Regions from separate parts of the Streptomyces sp. MB09-01 genome, predicted to be linked through region 3. Evidence: riboswitches for the same ligand, from Rfam matches in the RefSeq annotation. Region 3 holds a riboswitch; each other region holds the start of a gene.
The links. Region 3 has a riboswitch for cobalamin ahead of PV721_RS11470 (ribonucleoside-diphosphate reductase subunit alpha). Riboswitches for the same ligand answer to the same signal wherever they lie in the genome.
Positions count from the first base shown of each region.

Region 1: linked by a shared signal. The riboswitch ahead of metE (5-methyltetrahydropteroyltriglutamate--homocysteine S-methyltransferase) and the one ahead of PV721_RS11470 (ribonucleoside-diphosphate reductase subunit alpha) in region 3 are both predicted to bind cobalamin.
Region 2: linked by a shared signal. The riboswitch ahead of PV721_RS19650 (ABC transporter substrate-binding protein) and the one ahead of PV721_RS11470 (ribonucleoside-diphosphate reductase subunit alpha) in region 3 are both predicted to bind cobalamin.

Region 1 covers NZ_JARAYQ010000140.1:9,976-19,408, reverse strand. The annotation lists gene PV721_RS26265 (FAD-dependent monooxygenase) at 1-1,551, shown strand, start outside; cobalamin riboswitch at 1,666-1,892, shown strand; gene metE (5-methyltetrahydropteroyltriglutamate--homocysteine S-methyltransferase) at 2,065-4,389, shown strand; gene PV721_RS26255 (TetR/AcrR family transcriptional regulator) at 4,408-5,082, opposite strand; gene PV721_RS26250 (discoidin domain-containing protein) at 5,221-7,287, opposite strand; gene PV721_RS26245 (hypothetical protein) at 7,540-9,433, shown strand, end outside.
Region 2 covers NZ_JARAYQ010000087.1:11,438-20,870, reverse strand. The annotation lists gene PV721_RS19685 (metal ABC transporter permease) at 1-425, opposite strand, end outside; gene PV721_RS19680 (ABC transporter ATP-binding protein) at 422-1,057, opposite strand; gene PV721_RS19675 (copper chaperone PCu(A)C) at 1,212-1,736, opposite strand; gene PV721_RS19670 (heavy metal translocating P-type ATPase) at 1,733-3,988, opposite strand; gene PV721_RS43965 (hypothetical protein) at 4,042-4,488, opposite strand; gene PV721_RS19660 (ABC transporter ATP-binding protein) at 4,506-5,381, opposite strand; gene PV721_RS19655 (FecCD family ABC transporter permease) at 5,351-6,445, opposite strand; gene PV721_RS19650 (ABC transporter substrate-binding protein) at 6,469-7,458, opposite strand; cobalamin riboswitch at 7,832-8,058, opposite strand; gene PV721_RS19645 (P-loop NTPase fold protein) at 8,219-9,433, opposite strand, start outside.
Region 3 covers NZ_JARAYQ010000039.1:1,376-10,808, reverse strand. The annotation lists gene PV721_RS11500 (HD-GYP domain-containing protein) at 1-650, shown strand, start outside; gene PV721_RS11495 (hypothetical protein) at 771-1,772, shown strand; gene def (peptide deformylase) at 1,855-2,490, shown strand; gene PV721_RS11485 (helix-turn-helix domain-containing protein) at 2,504-3,469, opposite strand; gene PV721_RS11480 (hypothetical protein) at 3,551-3,772, shown strand; gene PV721_RS11475 (ribonucleotide-diphosphate reductase subunit beta) at 3,909-4,925, opposite strand; gene PV721_RS11470 (ribonucleoside-diphosphate reductase subunit alpha) at 4,925-7,315, opposite strand; cobalamin riboswitch at 7,460-7,591, opposite strand; gene PV721_RS11465 (GNAT family N-acetyltransferase) at 7,633-8,130, opposite strand; gene PV721_RS11460 (YbdD/YjiX family protein) at 8,197-8,445, opposite strand; gene PV721_RS11455 (carbon starvation CstA family protein) at 8,442-9,433, opposite strand, start outside.

The DNA.
Region 1 (9,433 bases), on a different contig from region 3:
GCGGGTACCTCGATGCACCCGCGTGGACGCGGGATCAACGTACGGACCATGGAGTTGTTCCGCGTCGCCTGTGTCGAGGAACGGATCCGCGAGGCGGCCTCTGTCCTGGCGGACAACCACGGCATCCTGCAAGGCGGCTCCCTGACCGGTGAGGACCAGGAGTGGCTGTTCGAGCAGATCGACCCGGGGGGTGCGATCGCCCGCTTCAGCCCGTCGGCATGGTGCCTGTGCAGCCAGAACGACATCGAGCCGGTACTGATGTCCGTGACCCCCGGGCTCGGGGCCGACCTGCGGTTCTCCACCGAGCTCCTCTCCTTCGAACAGGACCCGGGCGGTGTGACCGCCATCGTGAAGGACCGCCGTACCGGGGAGCACAGCACGGTGCGCGCGGACTACCTCGTCGCCGCCGACGGGCCGCGCAGCCCGGTGCGGGAAGCGCTCCGGATCGGCCAGAGCGGCTCCGGGGACCTGTTCCACAACGTGAGCATCACCTTCCGGTCCCGCATGCTTGCGGACGTGGTCGGCGATCGGCGTTTCATCGTGTGCTACCTGACCAAGCCCGACGCCGACGGGGCCCTGCTGCCGGTGGACAACAGCGAGCGGTGGGTCTTCCACGCGCCGTGGCACCCCGACCGCGGCGAGACCCTGGAGGACTTCACCGACGAGCGCTGCGTCGATCACATCCGCCGGGCCGTCGGCGCACCCGGCCTGGACGTCGAGATCACCGGGAAGGCTCCGTGGCACGCGGCCGAGCGGGTCGCGCAGCGGTACGTGGCCGGCCGGGTCTTCCTGGCCGGTGACTCCGCCCACGAGATGTCCCCCACCGGGGCGTTCGGCTCCAACACCGGCATCCAGGACGCGCACAACCTGGCCTGGAAGCTCGCAGCCGTCCTGGACGGCGCGGCCGGCCCCGGGCTGCTGGAGACGTACGAGACCGAGCGGCTTCCGGTGGCGCGGGCGACGAGCGAGCGCGCCTCGGCCCGGTCCGCCGAGCACAGCCACCCGGGGTACGAGCCCGACCCCGAGACCGTTCCCGAGGCCCAGCCCGAGCCCGCCCCGGGCGGGGGCGGACGGCAGGGCGGTGTCCTGTCCGTGGCCATGGGCTACCGCTACAACGAGGGCGCGGTCCTGGGCACCGACCCCGACCGGCCGGTCGTGCCCGAACGGATGCGTCTGTGCGGCGAACCGGGCACGCGCGCGCCGCACATGTGGCTCCACGCCCCGGGGGAGGAGCAGCCGAAGTCCACCCTGGACCTCTACGAGCGGTCCTTCGTCCTGCTCAGCTCCGAGGGCACGCCGTGGAGCGGGGCGGCGGGATCCGTCGCCAAACGGATGAACGTGCGCCTGGACGCCTACGCCATCGGCAACGGACCGGAGGCCGACCTGATCCCCTCGAGCGCCGGCGACTGGGCCGAGGCGCACGGCACGACCCCGGCCGGGGCGGTCCTCGTCCGCCCGGACGGCTTCGTGGCCTGGCGCTCGGAGGAGGCCGTGGCTGATGAGGAATCGGTCCTGTACAAGGTCCTGACCACCCTGCTGGACCGGTACTGACCTCCCCCTCCCGGATCCCCGCGCCGCCCGGGCGACGCGGGGATCCTCCGTGTGCCGGTCCCGCCGCGCCATCCGGATATTGGACAACCCTGTCCGTTGACGACGAACGCCATCTACTCTGGCCGGGCAGCTGGTTCGCACCCGTCAGCCGGACGGGGTGCGTCGTAAGAGGGAACCCGGTGGGAATCCGGGACTGCCCCGCAGCGGTGAGCGGGAACGACCGCCGTCATACGCACTGGGACCGGAACCGGTCCTGGGAAGCGACGGCCAGTAGGAGCCCGCCGGGAGACCGGCAGGCGCGCCCGCGAGTCCGAAGACCTGCCCGTTGCCCGAGCGCGAACGACCGCGCCCGGTTTCCCGGTGACCTCGTGGGCGGGTCGGCGTGCTTCAGGCGGATCGTTCCGGCGTGTACCTCAGGCGTACGCGCGTCCGGCGGTCCGCCCGTTCCGGCACCCCTTCGCAGCCCAGGCCCGTCACCGGGTCCATGGAGACACGCTCGCGAAGGAGAGTTCCGTGACCACCGAGTCCGCAGCCGCGGCAGTACAGGCCACCGTGTACGGCTACCCCCGCCAGGGCGGCAGCCGCGAACTGAAGAAGGCCGTCGAGGGCTACTGGAAGGGCCGCGTCACCGCCGACGCCCTCCGGGAGACCGCCCGTGACCTGCGCCGGACCAACTGGCAGCAGCTGGCCGACGCCGGCATCACCGAAGTGCCGACCGGCGACTTCTCGTACTACGACCACGTGCTGGACACCAGCGTGATGGTCGGCGCCGTCCCCGAACGCCACCGTGCCGCCGTGCGGACCGACGCCCTCGACGGCTACTTCGCCATGGCGCGCGGTACCCAGGAGGTGGCGCCGCTCGAGATGACCAAGTGGTTCGACACCAACTACCACTATCTGGTGCCCGAACTCGGCCCGGACACCGTGTTCACGGCGGACTCCTCGAAGCAGGCCGCCGAACTCGAAGAGGCACTGGCGCTCGGCCACACCGCCCGCCCGGTCCTGGTCGGGCCGGTGACCTACCTCCTGCTGGCCAAGCCGGCCCCCGGTGTCGCCGCCGACTTCGAGCCCCTGACCCTGCTCGACCGCCTGCTGCCCGTGTACGCCCGGGTCCTGGCCGACCTGCGCGCGGCCGGAGCCGAGTGGGTGCAGCTGGACGAGCCCGCCCTCGTGCAGGACCGCACCCCCGCCGAACTGAACGCCGCCGCCCGCGCGTACCGCGAGCTCGGCGCCCCGGGCGACCGGCCCAAGCTGCTCGTGGCCTCGTACTTCGACCGGCTCGGCGAGGCCCTGCCGGTGCTGGCCAAGGCCCCCGTGGACGGGCTCGCCCTGGACTTCACCGATGCCGCCGCCGCGAACCTCGCCGACCTCGCCGCCGTCGGCGGCCTGCCCGGCAAGCGCCTCGTCGCGGGCGTCGTCAACGGCCGCAACATCTGGATCAACGACTTCGAGAAGTCCCTGTCCACCCTCGGCACCCTCCTCGGCCTCGCCGACCGGGTCGACGTGGCCGCCTCCTGCTCCCTGCTCCACGTCCCGCTGGACGCCACCGTCGAGCGGGACGTCGACCCGCAGGTCCGCCGCTGGCTCGCCTTCGCCCGGCAGAAGACCGCGGAGATCGCCACGCTCGCGCGCGGCCTGGCCGGCGGCACCGGCGCGATCGCGGCCGAACTCGCCGCGAACCGGGCCGACCTGGCCTCCCGCGCCCGCTCCACCGTCACCCGCGACCCCGCCGTGCGCGCCCGGACCGCGGCCATCACGGACGCGGACGGCCGCCGCTCCCAGCCGTACGAGGAGCGCGCGACCGCCCAGCACGCCCGCCTGGGCCTGCCGCTGCTGCCCACGACGACCATCGGGTCGTTCCCGCAGACCGACGAACTGCGCGTGGCCCGTGCCGACCTGCGGGCCGGCCGCATCGACACGGCCGGCTACGAGGAGCGCATCGAGGCCGAGATCCGGGAGGTCCTGGCCTTCCAGGAGAGGGCCGGGATCGACGTCCTCGTGCACGGCGAGCCCGAGCGCAACGACATGGTCCAGTACTTCGCCGAGCAGCTCACCGGCTACCTCGCCACCCAGCACGGCTGGGTCCAGTCCTACGGCACCCGCTACGTCCGCCCGCCCGTCCTGGCCGGCGACATCTCCCGCCCCGACCCGATGACCGTGCGCTGGACCGCGTACGCCCAGGCGCAGACCGGCCGCCCCGTCAAGGGCATGCTCACCGGCCCCGTCACCATGCTCGCCTGGTCCTTCGTCCGCGACGACCAGCCGCTCGGCGACACCGCCCGCCAGGTGGCGCTGGCCCTGCGCGACGAGGTGAACGACCTGGAGGCGGCGGGCACCTCCGTCATCCAGGTGGACGAACCGGCGCTGCGGGAGACCCTCCCGCTGCGCGCCGCCGACCACGCCGCCTACCTGGCGTGGGCCACCGAGTCCTTCCGGCTCACCACCGCCGGGGTCCGTCCGGACACCCAGATCCACACGCACATGTGCTACGCCGAGTTCGGCGACATCGTCGACGCCATCGAGGCCCTCGACGCCGACGTCATCAGCCTGGAAGCGGCCCGGTCGCACATGCAGGTCGCCGACGAGCTCGCGGGCGCCGACTACCCGCGCGAGGTCGGCCCCGGCGTCTGGGACATCCACTCGCCGCGGATCCCCTCCGTGGCCGAGGCGTCGGCCCTGCTCCGCAAGGGTCTCGCGGCCATCCCTGCCGAACGGCTGTGGGTCAATCCCGACTGCGGCCTGAAGACCCGGGCCTGGCCGGAGACCAGGGCCTCCCTGGAGAACCTGGTCGAGGCCGCCCGCCAGGTGCGCGCCGAGGTCACCGCCGACGGCGCCTGATCCGGGGCCCCGGCCGCCTCAGGCGGAGCGCGGTGGTGCGACGCGCTCCCGGTCGGGCGGCCGGGCCCCGTCGCCGTGGTCGCCGGAGCCGCCGGCGCAGTCGTCCCCGACGAGGCCCGCCACGTGGTCGGTGATCGTGTCGAGGATGTCCGTGGAGATCGTTTCGTCGCCGAGCACGAGGTGGTTGAGCGTCAGCCCGTCCGTCATGGCGGCCAGATAGCGGGCCAGTACGGTCACGGGGACGCGGAGTTCGAAGCCCATGTGGTGACGGAGCTGTTCGATGAGCTCGGTGTAGGTGTCGGCGTAGAGCTGGTACTGGCGTCGGGCGAGGTGCTCGAAGCCGGGCCGGCGCAGGGCGTACTGCGTGAGTTCGTAGGTGAGCATGTGCTCGCCCGGGTGGGCGGACACGTGGTCCCAGTACGCCTGGAAGCCGGCCCGGACGGTCTCGCGGAGGGTGGCCTTCGGCTGGATCGCCTCCTTCACCACGGTGATGCTGTGCTCGGTGATCGCCGCCATGACGGATTCGAGCAGGGCCTGCTTGGAGTCGAAGCAGTAGTGGAAGACGCTCAGCGACACGCCGGCCTCGGCGGATATCGACCGGGTCGTCGTCCGGGCGACCCCGTCGCGGGTCATCGCGCGGATGGCGGCCTCGGTCAGCTGCCGGCGCCGGTCGGCCGACGGCATCCGTGCCATGGGCGGTCCCTTCGGTTCGTGCTGCTGTGCCGGGCGGTGCGGTGGGACACGGGCGGTGCGGCGGCGGGAAGGCGGCCGGGGCCGGCCGGATCGCTGAGGATCCGGCCGGCCCCGGCACCGGACACCGCCCGGGCGGCGTCAGCTGCTGTAGACGCCGACCTCGTGGAGCGAGTACCCCCACTGGGTGCCGCGCTGCAGTCCGTGGACGCGTACGTACCGGGCCGGGGTGCCGGCGAACTGCGCCGTGTCCAGCCCGCCGTCACCGGTGGTCGTGGACCAAACGGACTGCCAGTTCGTGCCGTCGCCCGAGAGCTCGATCCGGTACGACTTCCCGTGGGCGCGTTCCCACTCGAGGGTGACGCGCTTGACCAGGCCCGGTGTCCCGAGGTCGATCCGGAGCCACTGGTCGTCGCTCCAGTCGCTCGCCCAGCGGGTGCCCGTGTTCCCGTCCACGGCCCGCGAGGGCGCGTAGCTGACGAACGGGTTCCACTCGGACGAGCTGGCCGAGGCGGGGGCGCCCGCGGCCAGGTTCACCCCGGCCTTGTGCTTCTCGGACGAACCCCACGTGGTGAGGTAGGACTCGGCGCCCCGGAACAGGTCGTCCACCACGTCCTGGCCGCCGGTGATCCGGATGTCCTCGATCCAGTCCGGGACCAGGCCGTAGTGCGAGGCGCCGTCGGTGTTGAGGTCCCAGGTGCGCGCGCCGGTGGTCTGCTTGTCGATCACGGAGCCGCCGTCGGTGCTGCGGAACGGGTAGCGCACCGGGTTCGGGGCGTCCGCGCCGCGGGGGCCGGGCCAGCCGCCCACGCCGTTCATGTCGGTGCCGTAGCCGTAGCCGACCTTGTACTTCTCGCGCAGCGCATCCGTGCGCCTGGCTTCCGCGCTGAAGGCCTCGGAACCGCTCATGTACTGGGCGACGAAGCCGCCGAGCCGGTACACCCGCTCCGTCCAGTCGAGGTCCATCCAGCTGTGCGAGGAGATCACGCCGGGGTACGACTCGGATTCGAGGATGTCGAAGGCCCGGCCCGCGGCCTTGACCCCCATGTGGTCGATCTCCAGCATCATCTTGCGTTTCATCATGCCGCGCACCGCGTACTCGCCGAGCTCGGTGAGACCGCGGGTGTTGCACTGCGCGTCAGCGGCGTACGAGGGGACCGCCACGCCCGCCGGGAGCTGCTTCTGCGCTTCGGGCGCCGCCGCGAGGCCGATGGGGTTGTCGTGCTGCGGGCCCTTGCACTTCTCCGTCTGCCAGAAGGTGCCGGTGGACAGGAACTGGCCCACGTTGATCGCCGTGCCGAGCGCGCCCTGGTCGAAGCGGACCCCGCACAGGGCGTTGTCGAACTTGTGGCACAGGAACATGCTGCGCACGCCCAGCTTGTGCAGCTCGTCCAGGCCGCGGTCGATGTCCTCCTTGCTGCACTGCGCGATGTCCAGGATCTGCTTGCAGCCGAACGGTTCGGAGGTCTCGACCCCGAGGACGACTGCCAGCTTGCCCTGCTCGACGACGTCGCGGGCCTGCGCGGAGTCGGTGACGATCCGGAACCAGCCCTTGCCCGGCCCGCCGTACATCTTGTCGATGTACGCCTGCATGTCGTACGTCTTCTGCGCCTCCAGGCGGATGGCGGTCATCTCGTCGCAGCCGCGGTCCTTGAAGAAGTAGACCGAGCAGATGACCCCGTTGGTGACGAGGTCGTTGACGAGCACCCGCTGGCCGCCGCGCCAGGCGCGTTCGACCCAGGCGTAGTAGTTCTGCTGGTGGGTCAGCGAGTCGTGGGCGGGCCAGTCCTTGAAGGTCGGCCAGCCGTTCGGGTCGTGCTTGCCGTCTCCGCCCTTGGTGATGAAGTCGAAGATGGCGAGCGTGCCGTCCGGATAGTGCTCGGGGCAGTCCTTGAGCGCGTCGGCGACCCCCTGCTCGGAGAACGGCTTGCCGCAGATGAGACGGCCGCCGAAGCCCTCGTTGGACATCAGGTGGTCGTGCGCGTCGACGAAGCCCCGGACGCGTCCCTGGGAGTCGGTTCCCTTGAAGGGTTCGCCGGTGACGTCGATCTCGGAGTCGGGTGCGGGCCGGGCGACCGGGTTCCACCAGCCGGGGTCGGCGGCGGAGGAACTGGGCACGGGGCCGAGCACCATGGCCACCACGGCGAGGAGCAATGACAGGACCGCCAGGGGCCTACGCCTGTGGTGCGTGTGTCGGGAAATGGTCATCACTCACGTCTTCGGTCAGTGGATGGCGCGGTCGAGGAGCCGGATCCGTCCGGGGGCACGACGGCCACGGCCGCACGGCACGGCTGTGGCTCGCTTGTCATGGCCCGCACAAGCGGTGGGACGAGAATCGCCACTGGCGGCAGCAGAGTCAAGAGTCCGGGACAGATGACCTGATGGATCGTCAGTCCGGCCGGATCGGATCACCGGGACGACGTGCCGGCGGTGTCGGTGGGGCGTGCGACGATCCCAGGCATGATCGCCTCGTTCGCCGCCCTGCTGCCCACCGCGGGTACCCACGCCTCGACCACGTACGCCGACTGGGCCGCCGCCCACGACCCGGACGCGGCCGGGACCGCGCGCGCCCTGATCGAGGACATGCGCACCGAACTGGGCCGCTCCCGGACCAAGCCCGGCCGGTTCGTCGACACGATGGCGGCGCGGGCGCGACGGCTGCCGCCGGCGCACCTGCCGTGGTTCTGGGACACCGTGGGGCACCGGCTGATCGGACACGGGAGCCGGCCCGGCGGGCGGGCCTACGCCGCGGCCCGGGAGGCCGAGGCCCGGCACGGACTGCCGGTGGACCCGGCCTACCGCCGGGCCAACGCGCTGCTGTTCGCCACGGGCGGGGCCATGCCCGCCAAGGAGTTCGGGGCCCACCAGCGGTTCCTCGCCGAGACGTTGGAGCCGGGCGCGGCGCACGCGGCCCTGGAGGCGTTCCTGACGGCTTGGGCGGGCTCGCCCGCCGACCTGCCCGCGGATCTGGTGCGCCGCGTACGGGCGTCCGCGAAGGCGGCCGGGCACGGGGACGAGGAGGTGGCGCGGCTGGTGGGCGCGATCCTGTCGGTCACCCGCAAGAAGTCGGTGCCGGAGGCGCTGTTCACCGCCGCGGAGCAGGTCCTGACGGCCCATCGGCCGGCGGACACGGTAGCCGCCGGACTGGTGGAGGTCTTCCCGGACGGGGTCACCGACGGCGGGGCGTGGCTGCGGATGCTGATCGGCTGCGGCGCGGCGCAGGCGATGGAGAGCGGACGGGTGGTGCCGGAGGGCGGACTGCACCACTGGGTCGGGAACTTCGTCCGCATGTACCAGTACGCGGCGCAGTCCGGCGGCGGCGTCGCGCGCCAGCCGCTCCCGCCGGAATTCCTCGACCTCGTGGGCCGGCTGGGGCCGCGGCTGCGGACGGCGGGCGAGCCGGTGACGGTGCACACCACCCGGCACCACTACCAGGGCTTCGACGCGGACGTGCTCGACGCCTGCCTGGCGGCCGGGGTCGCGGTCGTCGACCCGGGTCCGGAGACGCGGATGCGCTTCTGGGGCGAGCGGTCCCGGCGGGACCTCGTCGCGCTGGCCGCCGACCCGGTGTTCGGCCCGCGCCTGGAGGGGACCGTGCACGCGGGTCTGACGCCCCACTGGTCGGCGTCGCACAGCCGCCGTCCCGGGTCCGCGGTGACGCTGCTGCCGGGCAACGAGGGCATCGCCCACGAGGTGGCCGGGCGGGTGGGCAAGCTCGTCGACACGGTCGCGGGCGGCGGCATGGCGGGGGCCGAGGAGGCCGTGGCCGAGCTGGAGACCCTGCTGGACCGGCCCACGGCGACGGCGCTCGGCGGGATCGCCGATGCCCTGGCCGGGGCGGGCGCCGCGGGCGCGCTGCGGCGCTCGCTGGCGGCCGGCCTGCCCGAGGAACTGGCCTGGCCGGCCCTGGAGTCGGTGTACGCGCAGTTCGCGGCGGGCGCCGGGCCCGATATGACGGACGGGGCGCTGCCGGAGGCGACGGAGGTGACGGAGGCGACGGAGGTGACGGGGGTGGCCGGGGTGGCCGGAGTGACCTCCACCTGGCCGGTGCTGACGGTGTTCGGGCGCGACCGGGCGGTCGCCGTCGCCCCGGACGGCGTGCGGGGCTCGTGCCGGTTCACCGTCCCGGACGGGGCGACCATGCACGCCGTCCACTACGTGGGCGGTTCCTTCCTGGTGAGCTGGACCCTCAAGAAGAGCCCCTCCTACTGCGACACCGCCGTCTGGGCCGACCGTCCCGAGGAGCCGTTCACGCCGGAGCAGGTGAGCGGCCTGGTGCCGTTCGCCGGCAGTCTGGACGGGGCCTACGGCTTCCAGTTCGAGACCGCCGACGGGGGCGGGCGGCACGGCGGCA
Region 2 (9,433 bases), on a different contig from region 3:
CCGAGGACGACCAGATCGGAGGTGCCCACCGACAGGATCGAGCCCCAGAGCAGGGCGAAGGCCCCCGATGCGTTGACGCCCGACACGGCGAGCAGGAGGAGGGCCGCCGCGATGGCCAGGCTCATCAACAGCCCCATCGCCCCGGACAGCCCGTCCGGGGTACGGGCGAGCGGGGCGACGCCCGCGCCGGCCAGGGAGCAGGCCACCAGCGCGCACAGCATGGGGTCGAGGCCGGTGAGCAGGCCGACCGCGATCCCGAGCAGGGCGACGTGCATCATCGCGAACCGGACCGGCATGATGTCGAGCCCGACGATGACCACGCCGATCACGGGCAGCCCGACCGCGGCCAGCAGGAGGGCGATGCCCGCCCGTTGCACGGGCAGGAGCTGCAGGAGTTCGCCCAGGTCGGCGGTGGCGAGCGTCACCGGACCTCCCGCAGCCGGCCCGCGGCCATCTCCAGTACCCGGTCGCAGCGCTCGGCCAGCGCGCGGTCGTGCGTCACCACGACGAGGGTCACCGGCAGGGAGGTGAGGACGTCCGCCGCTTCCTCCTGGCCGTCGAAGTCGAGTGCGGCGGTGGGTTCGTCGGCCAGCAGCACCTGGGCCCCGGCGGCGACACTGCCGATCGCCCGGGCCAGGTACATGCGCTGCAACTGGCCTCCGGAGAGGGTGTGCAGCGGCCGCCCGGTCAGCGGACCCACCCCGAGCCGGTCCGCGGCCTCCGCCGCCTCCCGCGGAGCGCCGCTGCTCGCCAGCAGCTCGCCGCCGAGCAGTGGGAAGCGTCCGGCGGCCGGCTTCTGCGGGATCCAGGCGCAGGCCCGGCGCCGCCAGGCCCACTCCGCGGCCGAACCGGTGCCGCGTCCGCCGACCGTGATCGAGCCCGACACCTGCCGGTGGAGACCGAGCACGGCACGCAGCAGCGTGGTCTTGCCCGAACCGTTCGTTCCGGTCAGCGCCACGCGCTCACCGGCCGCGATCTTCAGATCCACCTCGGCGACGGCCTCCACCCGGCCGTGCCGGCAGGCCACTTCGCGCATGTGGACGTCCAGCCCGCCCATCACTCGTCCTTCGATCCTCTGCAGCAGGATGACTTCGCCGCAGTGTCCGCCCCTTGCGCAGCAGTAGTCGGACGGCGCGGGCTCCGGGTTCCCGAAGACGGAAAGATCGGACGAGATCGCACGAGACCGGCAGGGATCGGCGACGGGGAGCGGCTCAGCTGCCGGGCCGCACGACGAACGCCACCGCCTCGACGGGCCCGCTGTTGCGGAAGTGCAGGACGAAGGGCACCGCGTCACCCACCTGCCAGCGGCCCTTGACCGTCATCACCACGTCCAGCGTGCTCGGGGTCATCTGCAGCGTCGAGCCTGCGGGGATCTCCGCCGAGGGGACCGTGCGCATGGAATCCGCCCCCGCGGGACTCTCGTGCCGGTTCAGCATCACCGCCTCCACGACGGGGGACGTCACGGAGACCAACTGGTCCCCGGACCCTCCGGTGTTCGAGATCCGGAAGAACGCGGCGGTGCGCTCCTTGTCGGCGTACGGGAGGAAGACCCGCCCGATGCCGACCTCGATGCGGGCCGGAGTGCCCGCCGCTCCTGCCGTGGTCCACGCGGTCAGTCCGACCAGGGCCGTGAGACAGGCGGTCACCGGTGCGAGCACGGAGATCAGCTGGTCGCGCAGCCTGCGGCTGCCGGGCCAGGCCTCGGCCGACGACGTGGGGGAGAGGGGACCGGTCATCGCTGGAAGTCCTTTCGGCCGGGACGGGGAGTGGCCGCGCCACCGTGGCGCTTCGGCGAGGGCTGCCAGGCCCGCAGGCGCAGGCTGTTGCCCACCACCAGCAGCGAGCTGGCGGACATCGCGGCCGCGGCGACCATCGGGTTGAGCCAGCCGACCGCGGCGAGGGGCACGGTGACCGCGTTGTAGCCGAACGCCCAGACGAGGTTGGCGCGGATCGTCCCCAGGGTGCGACGGGCCAGCCGGACGGCGTCGGCCACCGCCTCGATGTCACCGCGCACCAGCGTCACGTCGGCCGCTCCGATCGCCACGTCCGTACCGCTGCCCATGGCGATGCCGAGATCGGCGCGGGCCAGGGCGGCGGCGTCGTTCACACCGTCCCCGATCACCGCCACCCGCCGTCCCTCCTCCTTCAGACGGGTCACCAGTTCGGCCTTCCCCTCCGGAGTGCAGCGGGCATGGACCGCGGAGATGCCGAGCTGCGCGGCGACCGTGCGCGCCGTGGCATCGCGGTCACCGGTGGCCAGCACCGGTTCCACGCCCAGCCGGCGCAGCCGGTCCACGGCCCGGTAGCTCCCGGGCCGAAGGACGTCCCCGAGGGCGATCAGGGCCTCGTCGAAGCCGTCCACCCGGACCAGGACGGGCGTGAGCACGGACGCCTCCGCCTGGGCCAGCGCCTGCGCCAGCGACTTCGGCAGGCCGTCGTCGGGGGAGAGCACGTCGACGCGCCGCCCCTCCACGAACCCCGTGACGCCCGCCCCGGGAGTGGCCCGGAAGTCGGTGACCGGGGGCAGTGCGCCCCCGGTCTGCGCGCGCTGCGCGTACGCGGCGAGGGCGCGGCCCAGCGGATGCTCCGAGCCCTGCTCCACGGCCCCGGCCAGGCGCAGGACCGCCTCGCGCCCGATGCCGCCGCTGACCGCGGTGACGTGGACGACGCTCATGTGGCCGGTGGTGAGCGTGCCCGTCTTGTCCAGGACCACGGTGTCCACGTGCCGCAGTGCCTCCAGCGCCTGCGGACCGCTGACCAGCACGCCCAGCTGCGCGCCCCGGCCGGTCGCGGCCAGCAGCGCGGTGGGGGTCGCCAACCCCAGCGCGCACGGACAGGCGACGACGAGGATCGCCACCGCCGCGGTCACGGCCGCCTGCGGGTCGGCCCCGGCACCGAGCCAGAACCCGAGCACCGTGACCGCCAGGGTCAGGATCACCGGGACGAAGACCCCGGCCACACGGTCGGCCAGCCGCTGGGCCCGCGCCTTGCCGGCCTGCGCCTCGGTGACCATGCGGGTGATCCGGGCGAGCTGGGTGTCCGCGCCGACCGCGGTGGCCCGTACGAGGAGCAGTCCGCCGGCGTTGACGGCGGCCCCCACCACCTTCCGGTCGGGTCCCACCTCCACGGGATCGCTCTCACCCGTGACCAGGGACAGGTCCAGGGCGGAGCTGCCGGAGACCACGACACCGTCGGTGGCGACCCGTTCGCCGGGGCGCACGAGGAACTCCTGCCCCACCCGCAGCTGTTCCACGGGGATCCGCCGCTCCCGGCCGTCCTCCCGTACGGTCACGTCCTTGACGGCGAGCCCGGCCAGTGAGCGCAGGGCCGCGCCGGTGCCGCGCCGGGCCCGCGCCTCCAGATGGCGGCCGGCCAGGACGAACAGGGGAACTCCGACGGCGGCTTCCAGGTAGACGTGCGCGACCTCCCCTCCCGCCGAGGGGAGGAAGGTGAACGGCATCCGCATGTCCGGATCGCCGGCGCCGCCGAGGAACAGGGCGTACAGGGACCAGGAGAACGAGGCGGCGACCCCGAGGGAGACCAGGGTGTCCATGGTGGCCGCCGCATGCCGCAGCCCGCGTACCGCCCGCAGGTGGAAGGGCAGGGCGCTCCACACGACGACCGGAGCGGCGAGAGTGAGGCACAGCCACTGCCAGTTGCGGAACTGCAGGGCGGGCACCATCGACAGCACGAGGACGGGGGCGCAGAGCAGCACGGTGATCAACAGCCGTTCGCGCTCCGCGCGCTGGCCCTCGCTCTCGGCGTCGGCGGGCTGCTCGGCAGGCGGGGACTCCTCACGCGGTACGGGCGCCGGGGGCGGCTCGGCGGTGTAACCGGCGCGCTCCACCGCCTCGACCAGGTCCTGGACGGTCACGGCGGGCGGATGGCTCACCCGTGCCCGCCCGGTGGCGAGGTTGACCGCCGCGGTCACTCCGTCGAGCCTCGCCAGCCGCTTCTCCACCCGGTTCACGCAGGCCGCGCACGTCATACCGCCGACGGTCAGGTCGGTCGTGGTCAGGGTGCCGCCCACGGCGTCCGCGGTCACCGCCCGCTCCCCGGATGCGTACCGTCCATGCCGCCCATGCCGCCGCCGGATCCCGCGTCGGGGCCGGTCCGGTGCAGGCCGGGAGCGACCGGCCCGGCGGCGGATCCCACCCCGTAGGAGAGGGCGAACACGGCTGCCAGGAGCACGACGAAGCCGGCCAGGGCCGGCGGCGGCGCCCAGCGCGGCCAGGCGGGGCGGGGGCGGGTCTCGGGTTGCCTTCCGGTCATCGGCTCTCCAGCTCCTGGGTACGTGTACGGCGCTGCGCCCGTCGCGGTCATCCGTGCGGGACCGCCGGAGAGGTAGTCGTGCGCGGTGCGGTGCGAGTTCCCGTCGGCACCCGTTCGCGTCGAACTCCTTCCGGCGACCCGGCCCACGCGGCCGGCGTGCCGCCGTACGGCGTGCACCACCCGGCCGGACACGTCGCCGCCGACGCCCTGGAGCACGGACGGCGGCCTACCGGTCAGTCCCGGCGAACGGCCGGCTCTCCTCCCTCCGGCGCTCCGTAGGCCGGCCGTTCGCAGCCGGGCAGGACGCTGACGAACGGCACCCCGGTGCGCGGATGCGCGATGACCTCGGCCTCGACCTCGTACACCTCGGACAGCAGCGGCGCCGTCAGCACCTGCGCGGGCTCCCCCGTGGCGACGACGCGGCCGCCCGTCATGACGCAGATCCGGTCGCAGAACGCCGCGGCGAGGTTCAGGTCGTGCAGCGCGACGACGGCGGTGACGCCGAGCCGCCGCACGAGCCGCAGTGCGTCCAGCTGGTGGCGCAGGTCCAAGTGGTTGGTCGGTTCGTCCAGCACCATGGTCCCCGTGCGCTGGGCGAGCGCACGGGCGATCAGGACCCGCTGCTTCTCCCCGCCCGACAGCCGGTCGAACGGCGCGTGCGCGAGGGAGTCGACGCGCAGCTGCGCCAGGGACCGGGTGATGACGTCGCGGTCGTCCGCGTCATCGCCCGCGAAGGCCCGCTTGTGCGGGGTGCGGCCCATCGCCACCACGTCGTACACGGTCAGTTCGAAGTCCCCGGACGTCTCCTGCAGTACGGCCGCGAGGCGCTGGGCGAGGCGTTTGCCCGGCATGCGCCAGACGTCCTCGCCGTCGAGCAGGACCCGGCCCGATGTGGGCCGCACCGCCCGGTAGAAGGTGCGCAGCAGGGTGGACTTGCCGGCGCCGTTGGGGCCGACCAGGCCCACGACCTCGCCGGGCGCCACGTGCAGGGAGGCCCGGTGGACCAGCGCCTTGCCGTTCACCACGACGCTGACCTCCTCGGCGCGGAGGGAACCGGGCTCTGCGGTCGGTCGGCCGGTCACCGGGCAGCCTTCCGTCGCATCAGCCAGAGGAAGAAGGGACCGCCGACGAGGGCGGTGAGGATGCCCACGGGTATCTCTTCCGGGCTCATGAACGTGCGCGCGGCCAGATCTGCGGAGATCAGGAACGCCGCCCCCAGGAGGGCCGCGGCGGGCAGCGCGCGACGGTGGTCGGCGCCCACGAGCAGCCGCACCACGTGCGGCATGATCAGTCCGACGAAGCCGATCTGCCCGCTGACCGCGACGATCGTGCCGATCATCAGGGCCACCAGGGTGAACAGGGCGCCGCGGAACCGGTGCACGTCCAGACCGAGGGCCGCGGCGGCCTCCTCGCCGGCCAGCAGGAGGTTGAGCGGACGGCAGACACCGAGGAGGACGGCCGTCCCGAGCAGGACCGCACCGACCGGGATCCACACCGTCGTCCAGGTGGTGCCGGCCAGTCCGCCGAGCATCCAGCGCAGCGCGGACTGCGTCTTGTGCGGATCGTTCGAGGTGACGATCAGGAAGCTGGCCAGCGCCGACAGCACCTCGGCCGTGGCCACACCGGCCAGGACCAGCCGCACCGTCGTCATCCGCCCGCCGGAACGGGCCAGGAAGTAGACGGCGACCAGGGCGGCCAGGGCCCCGCAGAACGCGGCCACCGGCAGGGTGAACAGCCCGAACATCGTCAGGTTCAGGACCAGGACGAGCACCGCGCCGACCGACGCGCCCGAGGACACGCCCAGCAGCATCGGATCGGCCAGCGGGTTGCGGACCAGCGCCTGCAGCGCCATTCCCGCCACCGACAGACCCGCGCCGACCACCCCGGCCAGCAGCACCCGGGGCAGGCGGACGTCCGTGACGATCGTCTCGCGCACCGGGGTCCACGTCGGCTCGGCGAGGGACGGGTGCACGCGGTGCAGCAGGATGCCCCACACCTGGTCGGCCGGGACGCTGATCGAGCCGGCCGCGATGCCGGCCGTGGCGGCGCCGGCCACCAGCACGCCGAGTAGGGCCAGCACCAGGGCGTACGGGATCCCGGGGCGGCGCGCGGGGCCGGGCCGGCCTTCCTCGCGCCGGCCGGGCCGGGCCTCCTCACGAAGGCCGGTCCCCACGGGTGCCGGTGCCTTGGCCCCGGTCACTGGACGAGTCCCGGGTGGAGCTGACGCGCCAGCGACTCGACGGCCGACGGCACCCGCACGCCGACCACCGTGGAGGACAGCGGCAGGACCGCGAACCGCTGGTTCTTGATCGCGGGCACGTCCTTCAGCGCCGGATGGGCGAGCAGGAACTTCTTCTTGTCCTCGACGGACCGGTCGCCGTAGTCGTAGATGACGACGGCCTCGGGCGCGCGCTGCGCGACCTGCTCGAACGAGACGTCGCCGAAGGCCTTGTCCAGGTCGGCGAAGAGGTTCGCCCCGCCGGCCCGCCGGATCATCTCGTTGCCGATGCCCTTGCCACCCGCGGTGAAGGCCGTCTTGTCGCCGCTGTCGTACACGAAGAGCTTGACCGGGGTGACGCCGGTGAGCCCGGTCTCGACCTTGTCGAGGGTGGCGTGCAGCTTCCCCAGCCGCTCCTCGGCCCGCTCGGGCACGCCGAAGATCTTGGCGACCGTGCGGATCTCCTCGTCCATGGCGGCCACGTCCACCGGGCCGGTGGGGCACTCCTCGGTGTTGAGGCGGGTGTTGATCCCCGCCTTGGTGAAGGCGGCCCGGCTGCGGCCCTCCTTCTCGTCGAAGGTGGACGTCCACCCGCCGTAGACGAAGTCGGGCTCGGCCTCCAGGAGTGCCTCGAAGGACGGGTATTCCTTGGAGAGGACCTTCACGCTGTCGTAGGCGGCCTGGTACTCGGGGAGGATCTTGTCGTCGAGATAGCCCGTCCCCACCATCGACTTCTCCAGGCCGAGGGCCAGCATCACCTCGGTCGCGTGCTGGTTCAGCGACACCGCGCGCTGCGGCGGACGCTGATAGGTGCTCGTCACCCCGCAGTTGGTGACCGTGACCGGAAAGCCCTCGGCGGTCGCGCCCGGCGAGGGGGTGGCGGAGGGCGCGGTGCCGCCTCCGCAGCCGGATATGAGCAGGGCGACGGCGAGTGCGGACAGCACGGTCTTCGGGTGGTTGCGGGGCATGGTTGGTCCTCTCACCGCGGATGGATCGGATGTTCTTCGCGCCCTGTCGGGAGGCGCACAGGAGCGGACGGGCGCACGGGGCCGCGCGGGGTGAACTCGCGCTACGGCTCGCGGGGACGGCAAGGCGGAGTCCCCGCACGGCCGGGCCACGGCGCCGGGGCAGGGCGTCTCGTAGGCCTGCCGGGCGGCCCGTCGCCTACGAGGGGATCGGCCCCGGGACGTCGACGTCGACGTCGACGTTAAGGTCGGGGAGGCCGGTGTCGTGCTCAACCCACCCAGCGGTGGTGACGGTCTGGTCGGCCACGTCAACTCTCCTTCGCGAGTCGCGGCAGAAAGGTCCCGGGCAGGTGTGCCTCGGGAACCCCGCACGACGCTTCGTCATGCGGGCAGTGGCAGGTCTTCGGACTCGCGGGCGCGCCTGCCGGTCTCCCGGCGGGCTCCTACTGGCCGTCGCTTCCCAGGACCGGTTCCGGTCCCAGTGCGTATGACGGCGGTCGTTCCCGCTCACCGCTGCGGGGCAGTCCCGGATTCCCACCGGGTTCCCTCTTACGACGCACCCCGTCCGGCTGACGGGTGCGAACCAGCTGCGCTCACAGCCTACCCGCGAGGCCGGCACCCCCGCTCGGGCCGCCCCCACACACCCAGGGCCAGCCGGGGCGGGACGCGCTACCGCAGCCAGACCGGTAGCCGCAGCTCCGCCTCCAGCCCGTCCTCTCAAAGGGCGTACTCCTCAAGCGTGTTCGGCCCCACCGCACAGCTCTCAGGCCTCAGTCTGAGGGTGGCGGGGGCAGTCGGAGCTGCGGGCGGGCGGGACCGTCGGCGGAAGGCCGGCGGCCGGGCCGTCCGTGAGCCGCCACGCGGTACGGATGGAGCCGATCAGCTGTCGTGCGCTGTACGGGGACACCTCCAGCTCCTGACGGGCCTGGCCCAGGAGATCCAGGTCCCCTTCGGGGCCTCGTGACGCAGCCTCGTCCCGGCGGCGGGCCAGGTCACCCTCGCCGAAGACGTCGAGCAGGGTCAGCGAGAACAGGACGTAAGCCGACGCCTCGTCGATGAGGTTCCGGGCCACGTCCGGAATCTCCGCGGCGGCTTCCTCGCCCAGGTGCCGGTGGAGATCGTGGAAGGCCACGTGCTCCAGGGCCCGCCGGAGCTCGACGGAGACGCAGGGGCAGCCGGCACGCAGATGGCCCGTCAGGTTCCGGAACGCCACGAGGAGCGCGCTGGTCCGCGGCGTCCACTGCTGCTTGCTCAGGAGCGTGCGGAAGCCCGCGAGCGTGTCGGCGAGCTCTTCGAGGATCAACTGACGTGAGATGTCGGTGAGTTCGATGAGCCGGGTCTTGGACGTGATCTCGTCCAGGCGCAGACCGTAGCGGATGAGATCCCTGGGTATTCCGCCCGAGAGGGCGTGCGTGAGCACCTTGTAGGGCTCGGAGAGACCGGACGCCCGACGCCCGAGGATCTTCTTCGACTCCTCCAGGGTGCACGGCAGGACGTGCACGATGTCGTCCAGCGAGCTGTCGGTGACGCCGCGGTGCGGAAGCCCGCGGCGTACGAAGGAGGCGCCGACGTCCTCGGCGACGGAGATCAGGTAGTGGACGTGGGGCACGCCCAGGATGGCCTTGATCTCGTTCAGGAACGCGAGCGCTTCGGTGTCCGAGCCCAGCCGGTCCAGCTCGTCGATCGCGATCACGACCCGCTCCTGCAGCCGGTGCTGCTCGGCGGCGATGCCCGTCAGCAGGTCACGGAAGTCGGAGACCAGCTCGGGGAAGTTCGGCGGCAGGGTCGACAGCGAGGCCGTGTGCGTGGTGAGGAGCTGTGCGGCCCCCGACGTGACCGCAGAGGACGCCGTCTGCATGGTCTGCAGCCGGTACAGCTCGTCGCGGCAGGCCGTCACGAGGGACGGCGTCGGGTCCGGAGGGGTCCAGGAGCCGGCCTTGACCAGCAGCAGTCCCGCGAGGACGCAGGCGAGGCGGAG
Region 3 (9,433 bases):
TGATGGCGCTCGGCGCTGCCGTCGCGGGCCTGTGGGCGATACCCGTCTTCAGCGTGCCGCTGCTGCTGACCCAGCTGTCCTTCCACCGGATCACCGCGATCCGCACCACCTACCGGCAGACCATCACCTCCCTGGCCCGTGCCACCGAGATCGCCGGCTGCACCCGGCCGGGCCACTCCCGCCGGGTCGCCGCCCTGAGCTGCGCCGTCGGCCGGGAGCTGGGCCTGTCGGAGCGGGAGCTCACGGTGCTGGAGTACGCCGCCCTGATGCACGACATCGGCCAGCTCTCCCTCGTCGACCCGGTCCCGGACGGGGCCACCGCCGGGCTGCCCGCCGCCGAGGCCCGCCGGATCGCCGGGCTGGGCGGGGAGGTGGCCCGGCAGACCGGGGTGCCGGCCGAGGTCGCCGTGGTGGTGGAGCGGCAGGCGGACCCGTACCGGCAGCAGCCCGTCCTGGCCCGCATCGTGCGCACGGTGAACGCGTACGACGACCTGGGCGGCGGGAGCCGTCACCCGGGCGGCTCACTGGCCGCCCTGGAACAGCTCCGCCTGGGCACCGGGTACGAATACCAGCCGGAGGTCGTGGAGTGTCTTGCGAGGGTTCTGGCCAGGGGTGGACGTGACAGAGTTGTTCCTGTCCGACCGGGGTAACCCATGGGTAATGAGCGGCCGTCCGAGTGGGCATGGTTGGATGCCAGTAAGAGTGTCCGCAAGGCTGCACCGTTGTCCCCCAGCCACCGCTGGGAGGGTGCCCCCAGGCAGGCGGGAATCGTGAGGATCTTCGGGAAGGTACGGCATCGGCCCTCCGCCTCGTGGCGGCAGGCCACCGACCGCGCGTTCACGCTGATCGGCGACGGGCGGTACGAGGACGCGGGCGCGCTCCTGACCAGAGCCGCGGACCTGGAGCCCTGGCTGTCCGAGTCCTGGTTCAATCTGGCCCTGCTGCACAAGTTCCGGCACGACTGGGAACAGGCACGGGCCGCCGGACTGCGCGCCGTGGCCCTTCTGGACCGCGAGACCGGCGCCCCGGACTGGTGGAACGTCGGCATCGCCGCGACCGCGCTGCAGGACTGGCCGCTGGCGCGGCGGGCCTGGCAGGCGTACGGGCTGAAGGTGCCCGGCGACGCGCACGGCGCGGGCGGCAAGGGCAGTGGCGAACCGGTCGGCATGGAGCTCGGCAGCGCCGCCGTGCGGCTCTCGCCGGAGGGCGAGGCCGAGGTGGTCTGGGGCCGCAGGCTGGATCCGGCCCGGCTGGAGGTGCTGTCGATCCCGCTGCCCTCCTCGGGGCGGCGCTGGGGCGAGGTCGTGCTCCACGACGGGGTCCCGCACGGCGAGCGGATCACCGCGGCCGGCCCCTCGTACCCCGTCTTCGACGAGATCGAGCTGTGGGCGCCGTCGCCGGTGCCGACCTGGGTGGTGCTGCTGGAGGCGGCCACCGAGGCGGACCGCGACGCGCTGGAGCAGCTGGCCTCGGACGCGGGCTTCGCCGCCGAGGACTGGTCCTCGTCGGTGCGGCTGCTGTGCCGGACCTGCTCGGAGAGCGAGATGCCCAGCGACGAGGGCGACGGCGAGCACCTGGATCCGCACGACCACAGCGAGCCGGGGCACCCCGGACCGCTGGGGCACCGTACGGCCGGCTCCGGCTCCCTGTGGGTGCCCGAGCGCGAATGCGGTATCGCGGCGCCGGCCGGGCTGGTGCGCGGACTGCTCGACGGCTGGGTCGCGGACAGCCCGGGCACCCGTGAGTGGCGGGATCTCGAAGAAGTCTGCTGAGCCGGGCCGTAGGCTGTACGGGCACATCGGTGGCCATTGGCGACCACCGGTGACTTGGACTTACGGAAGGCGTACGGCGGACATGTCGCAGCAGGAGAACGAGGTTGTCGAGGTCGTGAACGACGGGTACGTCGTGGACACGGAGGACTGTGCGGAGCGCGAGCTCGCCCACCGTGAGCGCGGCACCGCCCGCCCGATCACCGTCGTCGGCAACCCGGTCCTGCACAGCGAGTGCAAGGACGTCACCGAGTTCGGCGACGAGCTGGCGCAGCTGATCGACGACATGTTCGCCAGCCAGAAGGCCGCCGAGGGCGTGGGCCTCGCCGCGAACCAGATCGGCGTGGACGCGAAGGTCTTCGTCTACGACTGCCCGGACGACGACGGGGTGCGGCACACCGGTGTCGTCGTCAACCCGAAGCTCGTCGAGCTGCCCGCGGGCACCCGGGTGCTGGACGACTCGAACGAGGGCTGCCTGTCGGTCCCGACGGCGTACGCCTCGCTGGCCCGCCCGGACTACGCCGAGGTCGAGGGCCAGGACGCCCAGGGCAACCCGATCAAGGTGCGCGGCACCGGCTACTTCGCCCGCTGCCTCCAGCACGAGACCGACCACCTGTACGGCTACCTCTACATCGACCGCCTCTCGAAGCGGGACCGCAAGGACGCCCTGCGGCAGATGGAAGAGGGCACCCCGCGCTACGAGACCGTCCCGAACGCGTAGCCCCCTCGGCCGGCTAGGCGGCCTGCGGGCCCCGGAAGGCGCGCCGGAAGGAATTCGGCGTGGTGCCCAGGGTCCGCAGGAAGTGGTGGCGCAGGGCGGCCGCGTTGCCGAAGCCGGAGCGGCCGGCGATCGCGTCCACCGTCTCGTCGGTCGACTCCAGCAGTTCCTGGGCCAGCAGGACCCGCTGGCGCAGCACCCACTTGTACGGGGTGGTGCCGGTCTCCTGGAGGAAGCGGCGGGCGAAGGTGCGCGGTGACATGTGCGCGCGCTCCGCGAGCTGCTCGACGGTGATCTCCTCCTCCAGGTGGCGGGCCATCCACTCGATCACCTCGCCCACGGTGTCGCAGGAGGTGCGCGGCAGCGGCCGCTCGATGTACTGGGCCTGCCCGCCGTCCCGGTGGGGCGGTACGACCATCCGCCGCGCGATGGTGTTGGCCACCTCGGCCCCGTGCTCCTGCCGGACGAGGTGCAGGCAGGCGTCGATGCCGGAGGCGGTGCCGGCGGACGTGATCACCGGGCCCGCGTCGACGTAGAGCACGTCCGGGTCGACCAGTGCCCGCGGGAAGCGCCGGGCCAGCGTCGCCGCGTGCATCCAGTGCGTGGTGCAGTGCCGGCCGTCCAGCAGTCCCGCCGCCCCGAGCACGTACGCGCCGCTGCACACGCTGACCACCCGCGCTCCCCGGTCCACCCCGCGGCGCAGCGCCTCCAGGAGCGGTTCCGGGAACGTACGCTCGCCCGCGTCACGGAAGGCGGGCACGCAGATCAGGTCGGCACTCTCCAGCCGCTCCAGCCCGTGTTCGGGGGAGACGGTGAAGCCCGTGCCGGACATGGCCAGGGGGCCTTCCTGCGCCGCGCACACGGCGAAGTCGTACACCGGCAGTCCGTGATCGCTGCGGTCGATTCCGAAGACTTCACAGAAGATCCCGAACTCGAAGGGGGCGATCTCGTCGAGGAGGGCCACGGCCACGTTGGTCAGCATGACTCCAGTGTGGCAGTAATTCGCTCTTTCATGACAGTCCTGCCACTGTGCGAGTTTTCCCCACGGGAGGACAGTGGAGACATGAACACGCTCCTGAGCTACCTCACCGTCCTTGCCGTCGCCGCCCTGGTGCTCGCCCCCAGCCTGTACGGGGTCCTGCGCGACCGCCGGATCGACCGGCAGCTGCGGGCCGTCGAGACCCGCCTCGTATGGCTGCCGCGCCAGAAGGCGGGCGGCCTTCCGCCCACCCGTCGGCCCCGCGCCCGGCACACCGGGATGCACTGGGGCCCCGTCGCCCACTGAGCCGGGGCGACCGTGCACACGGGCAGCCGGACGATCGGGCGCCGGAAACGCGAGAAGCCGGGACGCGGTGGTGAACCGCATCCCGGCTTCGCGGCGCTACCGCGTCCCGACCGGGGGACCCCGGAAGACCGGGGACCTAGAAGTCCTCGTCCAGGTCGACCGTGCCCTCGACCGCGACCTGGTAGGCCGACGGACGGCGCTCGAAGAAGTTGGTCAGTTCCTGGACGCCCTGCAGCTCCATGAAGGAGAACGGGTTCTGCGAGCCGTACACCGGGGCGAAGCCGAGGCGGACCAGACGCTGGTCCGCGACGCACTCCAGGTACTCGCGCATCGACTCGGTGTTCATGCCCGGCAGACCGTCGCCGCACAGGTCGCGGCCGAACTGCAGCTCCGCCTCGACGGCCTCCTTGAGCATGTCGGTGACCTGCTGCTGGAGGGCGTCGTCGAAGAGCTCCGGCTCCTCCTTGCGGACCGTGTCCACGACCTCGAAGGCGAAGTTCATGTGCATGGTCTCGTCACGGAACACCCAGTTGGTGCCGGTGGCCAGGCCGTGCAGCAGGCCGCGCGAGCGGAACCAGTACACGTACGCGAAGGCGCCGTAGAAGAACAGGCCCTCGATGCACGCGGCGAAGCAGATCAGGTTCAGCAGGAAGCGGCGGCGGTCGGCCTTCGTCTCCAGCCGGTCGATCTTCTCGACCGAGTCCATCCACTTGAAGCAGAACTGCGCCTTCTCGCGGATGGACGGGATCTCCTCGACGGCGTCGAACGCGGCCGCCCGGTCGTCCGGATCGGGCAGGTAGGTGTCGAGCAGCGTCAGGTAGAACTGGACGTGCACGGCCTCCTCGAACAGCTGGCGCGACAGGTACAGGCGCGCCTCCGGGGAGTTGATGTGCTTGTAGAGCGTCAGCACCAGGTTGTTCGAGACGATCGAGTCACCCGTCGCGAAGAACGCGACCAGGCGGCCGATCATGTGCTGCTCGGCCGGCGTCAGCTTCGCGAGGTCCGCGACGTCCGAGTGGAGGTCGACCTCCTCCACCGTCCACGTGTTCTTGATCGCGTCCCGGTAGCGCTCGTAGAAGTCCGGGTAGCGCATCGGACGGAGCGTGAGCTCGAAGCCCGGGTCCAGGAGGTTCTTGTTGTCGGTGGAGCTCATTACTGGCAGGCCTCGCAGGACTCGGGGTTCTCAAGGGAGCAGGCGAGCGCGTCCGCGTCGGCCACGGCCTGCGGGAGCGCCGCCGGAGTGGCGGCCTGCGCGGCGCGGGCGATCTTCGTCGCGGGGCGCGAGCGCAGGTAGTAGGTGGTCTTCAGACCCTGCTTCCAGGCGTACGCGTACATCGAGCTGAGCTTGCCGATGGTGGGCGTCTCCAGGAACAGGTTCAGCGACTGCGACTGGTCCAGGAACGGCGTACGGGCCGCCGCCATGTCGATCAGTCCGCGCTGCGGGATCTCCCACGCCGTGCGGTACAGCTCGCGGACCTCGGCCGGGATCCAGCCGAAGCCCTGGACCGAGCCGGAGGAGTCGCGCAGCGCCTCGCGGGTCTGGGCGTCCCACACGCCGAGGGCCTTCAGCTCCTCCACCAGGTAGCCGTTCACCTGGAGGAACTCACCGCTGAGCGTCTCGCGCTTGAAGAGGTTGGAGACCTGCGGCTCGATGCACTCGTACACGCCGGCGATGGAGGCGATGGTGGCCGTCGGGGCGATGGCGAGGAGCAGGGAGTTGCGCATGCCGGTCTCGGCGACGCGGGCGCGCAGCGCGTCCCAGCGCTCCGGCCAGTTCAGCTCCACGTCGTAGTGGTCCGGGTGCAGGACGCCGCGCGCGGTGCGGGTCTGCTCCCAGGCCGGCAGCGGGCCGCTGCGCTCGGCCAGGTCGCACGACGCCTCGTACGCCGCGAGCATGATGCGCTCGGAGAGCTTGGTGGAGAGGGCCTTCGCCTCGGGGGAGTCGAAGGGGAGCTTCAGCTTGAAGAAGACGTCCTGGAGACCCATCGCGCCCAGACCCACCGGACGCCAGCGGGCGTTGGAGCGGCCGGCCTGCTCGGTCGGGTAGAAGTTGATGTCCACCACGCGGTCGAGGAAGGTCACGGCGGTGCGGACGGTCTCGTCCATCCGCTCCCAGTCGATGTCGCGACCGTCGGCCGTGTCGATGACGAAAGCGCCCAGGTTGACCGAGCCGAGGTTGCAGACGGCCGTCTCGCCGTCGTTGGTGACCTCGATGATCTCGGTGCACAGGTTCGAGGAGTGCACGACCGTGCCCGGCTCGGCGGTCTGGTTCGCCGTGCGGTTGGAGGCGTCCTTGAAGGTCATCCAGCCCTGGCCGGTCTGCGCGAGGGTGCGCATCATCCGGCCGTACAGGTCGCGGGCGGGCATGGTCTTGCGGGCCAGGCCCTCCGCCTCGGCCTTGCGGTAGGCGGCGTCGAACTCGTCGCCCCACAGGTCGACCAGCTCGGGCACGTCGGCCGGGGAGAACAGCGACCACTCGGCGTCCGCGTTCACGCGGCGCATGAACTCGTCCGGGACCCAGTGGGCGAGGTTCAGGTTGTGCGTGCGGCGCTGGTCCTCACCGGTGTTGTCGCGGAGCTCCAGGAACTCCTCGATGTCCGCGTGCCAGGTCTCCAGGTAGACGGCGGCGGCGCCCTTGCGGCGGCCACCCTGGTTCACGGCGGCGACGGAGGCGTCGAGGGTCTTCAGGAACGGCACGATGCCGTTGGAGTGGCCGTTGGTGCCGCGGATCAGGGAACCGCGGGCGCGGATGCGGGAGTACGACAGGCCGATGCCGCCCGCGTGCTTCGACAGGCGCGCCACCTGGTGGTAGCGGTCGTAGATCGAGTCGAGCTCGTCCAGCGGGGAGTCCAGCAGGTAGCAGGAGGACATCTGCGGGTGCCGGGTGCCGGAGTTGAAGAGGGTGGGGGAGGAGGGCAGGTAGTCGAGGCGGCTCATCAGCCGGTACAGCGAGGCCACTTCCTCGACGGCCTGGACACTCTCGTCCGCGGCGAGGCCGCAGGCCACGCGCAGCATGAAGTACTGCGGGGTCTCGATGACCTGACGGGTGATCGGGTGGCGCAGCAGGTAGCGGCTGTGCAGGGTGCGCAGGCCGAAGAAGCCGAAGCGGTCGTCGGCGCCCTCGGCGAGGGTGTGCTCGACCAGCGCGTCCAGCCGGTTCGCGTGCGTGCGCACGAACTCGGCGGTGCGGTCGGCGATGAGGCCCTCGCGGTGGCCGACCTCGACGGAGGCCGAGAAGGAGGTGGAGCCCTGGCTCGCGGCCTCGTCGCGCACGGCCAGCGTCAGCAGCCGGGCGGCGAGCTTCGAGTACGCGGGGTCCTCGGAGATCAGACCGGCGGCCGCCTCGGTGGCGAGAGCGCGGAGTTCGGCGTCGTCGGCGGCGGAGCTGCGGCCCCGCAGGGCGGAGGCCGCGACCCGGCCGGGGTCGGTGTCGGGGAGGTCCGCCGTAAGTTCGGTGAGGGTACGCAGCAGCGTGGCCCCCGGGCCCTCGGTGTTGTCGCCAGAAACGGACTCGGCGCGCGGTGCGGAAGGCGCGATGGTCACGGCGGGAGCTCTCCCTCGCTCGGCCCGGTCATCGGCGGAGCGGGGCGCGGGCGGGCGCATGCGGGCGTGACGGGAACGCGTACACACCGCATGGCGTCCACCGGCCCAACCGCGAGGCCCGGACGTGTCGGCACCCGGTTCGGTCGAGCCGGGCGCGCTGTCGGCAGGTCCTCGGACTTGGCATCCGGTAGGCGGACACTTCATACCGTTGCGGGACAGTTCCGGATTCACACCGGATTCCCCTGCGAGACAGCAGCCTTGAGCATACATGTGGGGGCGGCCGTATGCGGCAACCCCCACATGTAGTGTCGGCGCGGCTACAGCTTGAGCCGATACGCGAGGAGTGTCAGACCCGGGATCGGCGCCCAGTCCCGCTCGGGAACGCGTACGAAGCCCAGTCGCGCGTAGATCCGATGAGCACCCGTCATGCTGCGCTGGGTGGAGAGCACCATGGCGGCCACGCCCTCGATCGCCCGCGCCCGCTCGACGCACGCCCGCACCAACGCCTCGCCTACGCCCTGGCCGCGCCCCTCGCGGGCCACCGCGAGCATCCGGAACTCGGCCTCGTCCGGGCCGGCGATGTCGGCGAGCGGACTCCCGGGTGCGGCGAAGGTCACTCCGCCCAGGATCCGCCCGTCCCGCTCGGCGACGAGCACCTCGGCCAGGGCGGCCCGGCCGGCCACGTCGCGCAGCACGTTCAGGTAGCCGTCGTCCTCGTTGAAGTCCAGGTGCCCGTCGGCGAGATAGGCCTGGGCGGTGATCTCGCCCAGCTCCGCGAACTCGGCAGGCTGGGCAGGTCTGATCGTGATGTCCATGCGGTCGAGTGTGCCGGAGGCGCGCGAAGGGCCCCGCCGGATTTCGGCGGGGCCCTCCGGTGTGGCTCAGCAGCAGCGGAAGCCCTTGCGCGGGTCCGCCTCGCGCGCGTCCGTGCGGGCGCGTTCGAAGTCCCGGCGGCTCAGGACCTCCGCGTCCGGGTCGTGGGAGCGGGTGTGGGCGACGTACCGGTCGTACGCCGCCTCTCCCGAGAACTCCCGTACGTAGAACCGGGCCCGGGCCAGCGCGCCGCGCAGCCGCGGGAAGCCGCGGGCGCCGCTCGTGAGGCGGCTGGGGCCGCTCGTGAGGCCGCTCATGAGGACAGCGGCTCCTTGACCCGTCCGCCGCCCGAGTCGAGGCCCGCCGCGGCGAGCTCCGCCCGCTCCTCGGCGGTCGGGATCAGCCCGGCCGGGGCGACGATCTTCGACTCGGTCCACGGGACCTCGGTGAGGGCCACCGACTCCGGCTTGCGGACGGCCTTCAGGCAGGTGCGGGCCGCGTCCAGCAGCACGATGATGATCAGCAGGGCGAAGAGGGCCGACAGCACCCCGTCCACCGTGGCGTTGGTGACCACGGTGTGCATCTCGTCCATGCTCTTCGCGGGCTTGAGCACCTTCCCGGCGTCGATGCCCTCCTGGAAGGTGCTGCGCTGCGCGAAGAAGCCGATCTTCGGGTTGTCGGAGAAGATCTTCTGGTAGCTGGCGGTGAGCGTCACGGCCACGTCCCACGCCAGCGGGACGGCCGTCACCCAGGCCCACTTGAGGCGGCCGGACTTGACCAGCAGGGTGGTGCAGACGGCCAGGGCGACCGCGGCGAGCAGCTGGTTCGCGATGCCGAAGAGCGGGAACAGCTGGTTGATGCCGCCCAGCGGGTCCTTGATGCCCACCCACAGGAAGTAGCCCCAGGCGCCGACGACGATCGCGCTCGCCAGCCAGACGCCGGGCTTCCAGCTGACGTCCTTGAAGGACTTGTGCAGGTTGCCGAGGGTGTCCTGGAGCATGAACCGGCCGACGCGGGTGCCCGCGTCGAGGGTGGTGAGGATGAACAGCGCCTCGAACATGATGGCGAAGTGATACCAGAAGGCCTTCATGCCGGCCCCGCCGATGACCGACGAGAAGATCTCCGACATTCCGAGTGCGAAGGTCGGAGCGCCGCCCGTACGGGACAGCAGGCTGGCCTCCTCCACGTCCTTCGCGGCCTGGGTCAGCGCCTCGGGGGAGATGGCGAAGCCGAAGTCGGTCACCGCCTGCGAGGCGGTTTCGACCGTGGTGCCGATGACCCCGGCGGGGGAGTTCACGGCGAAGA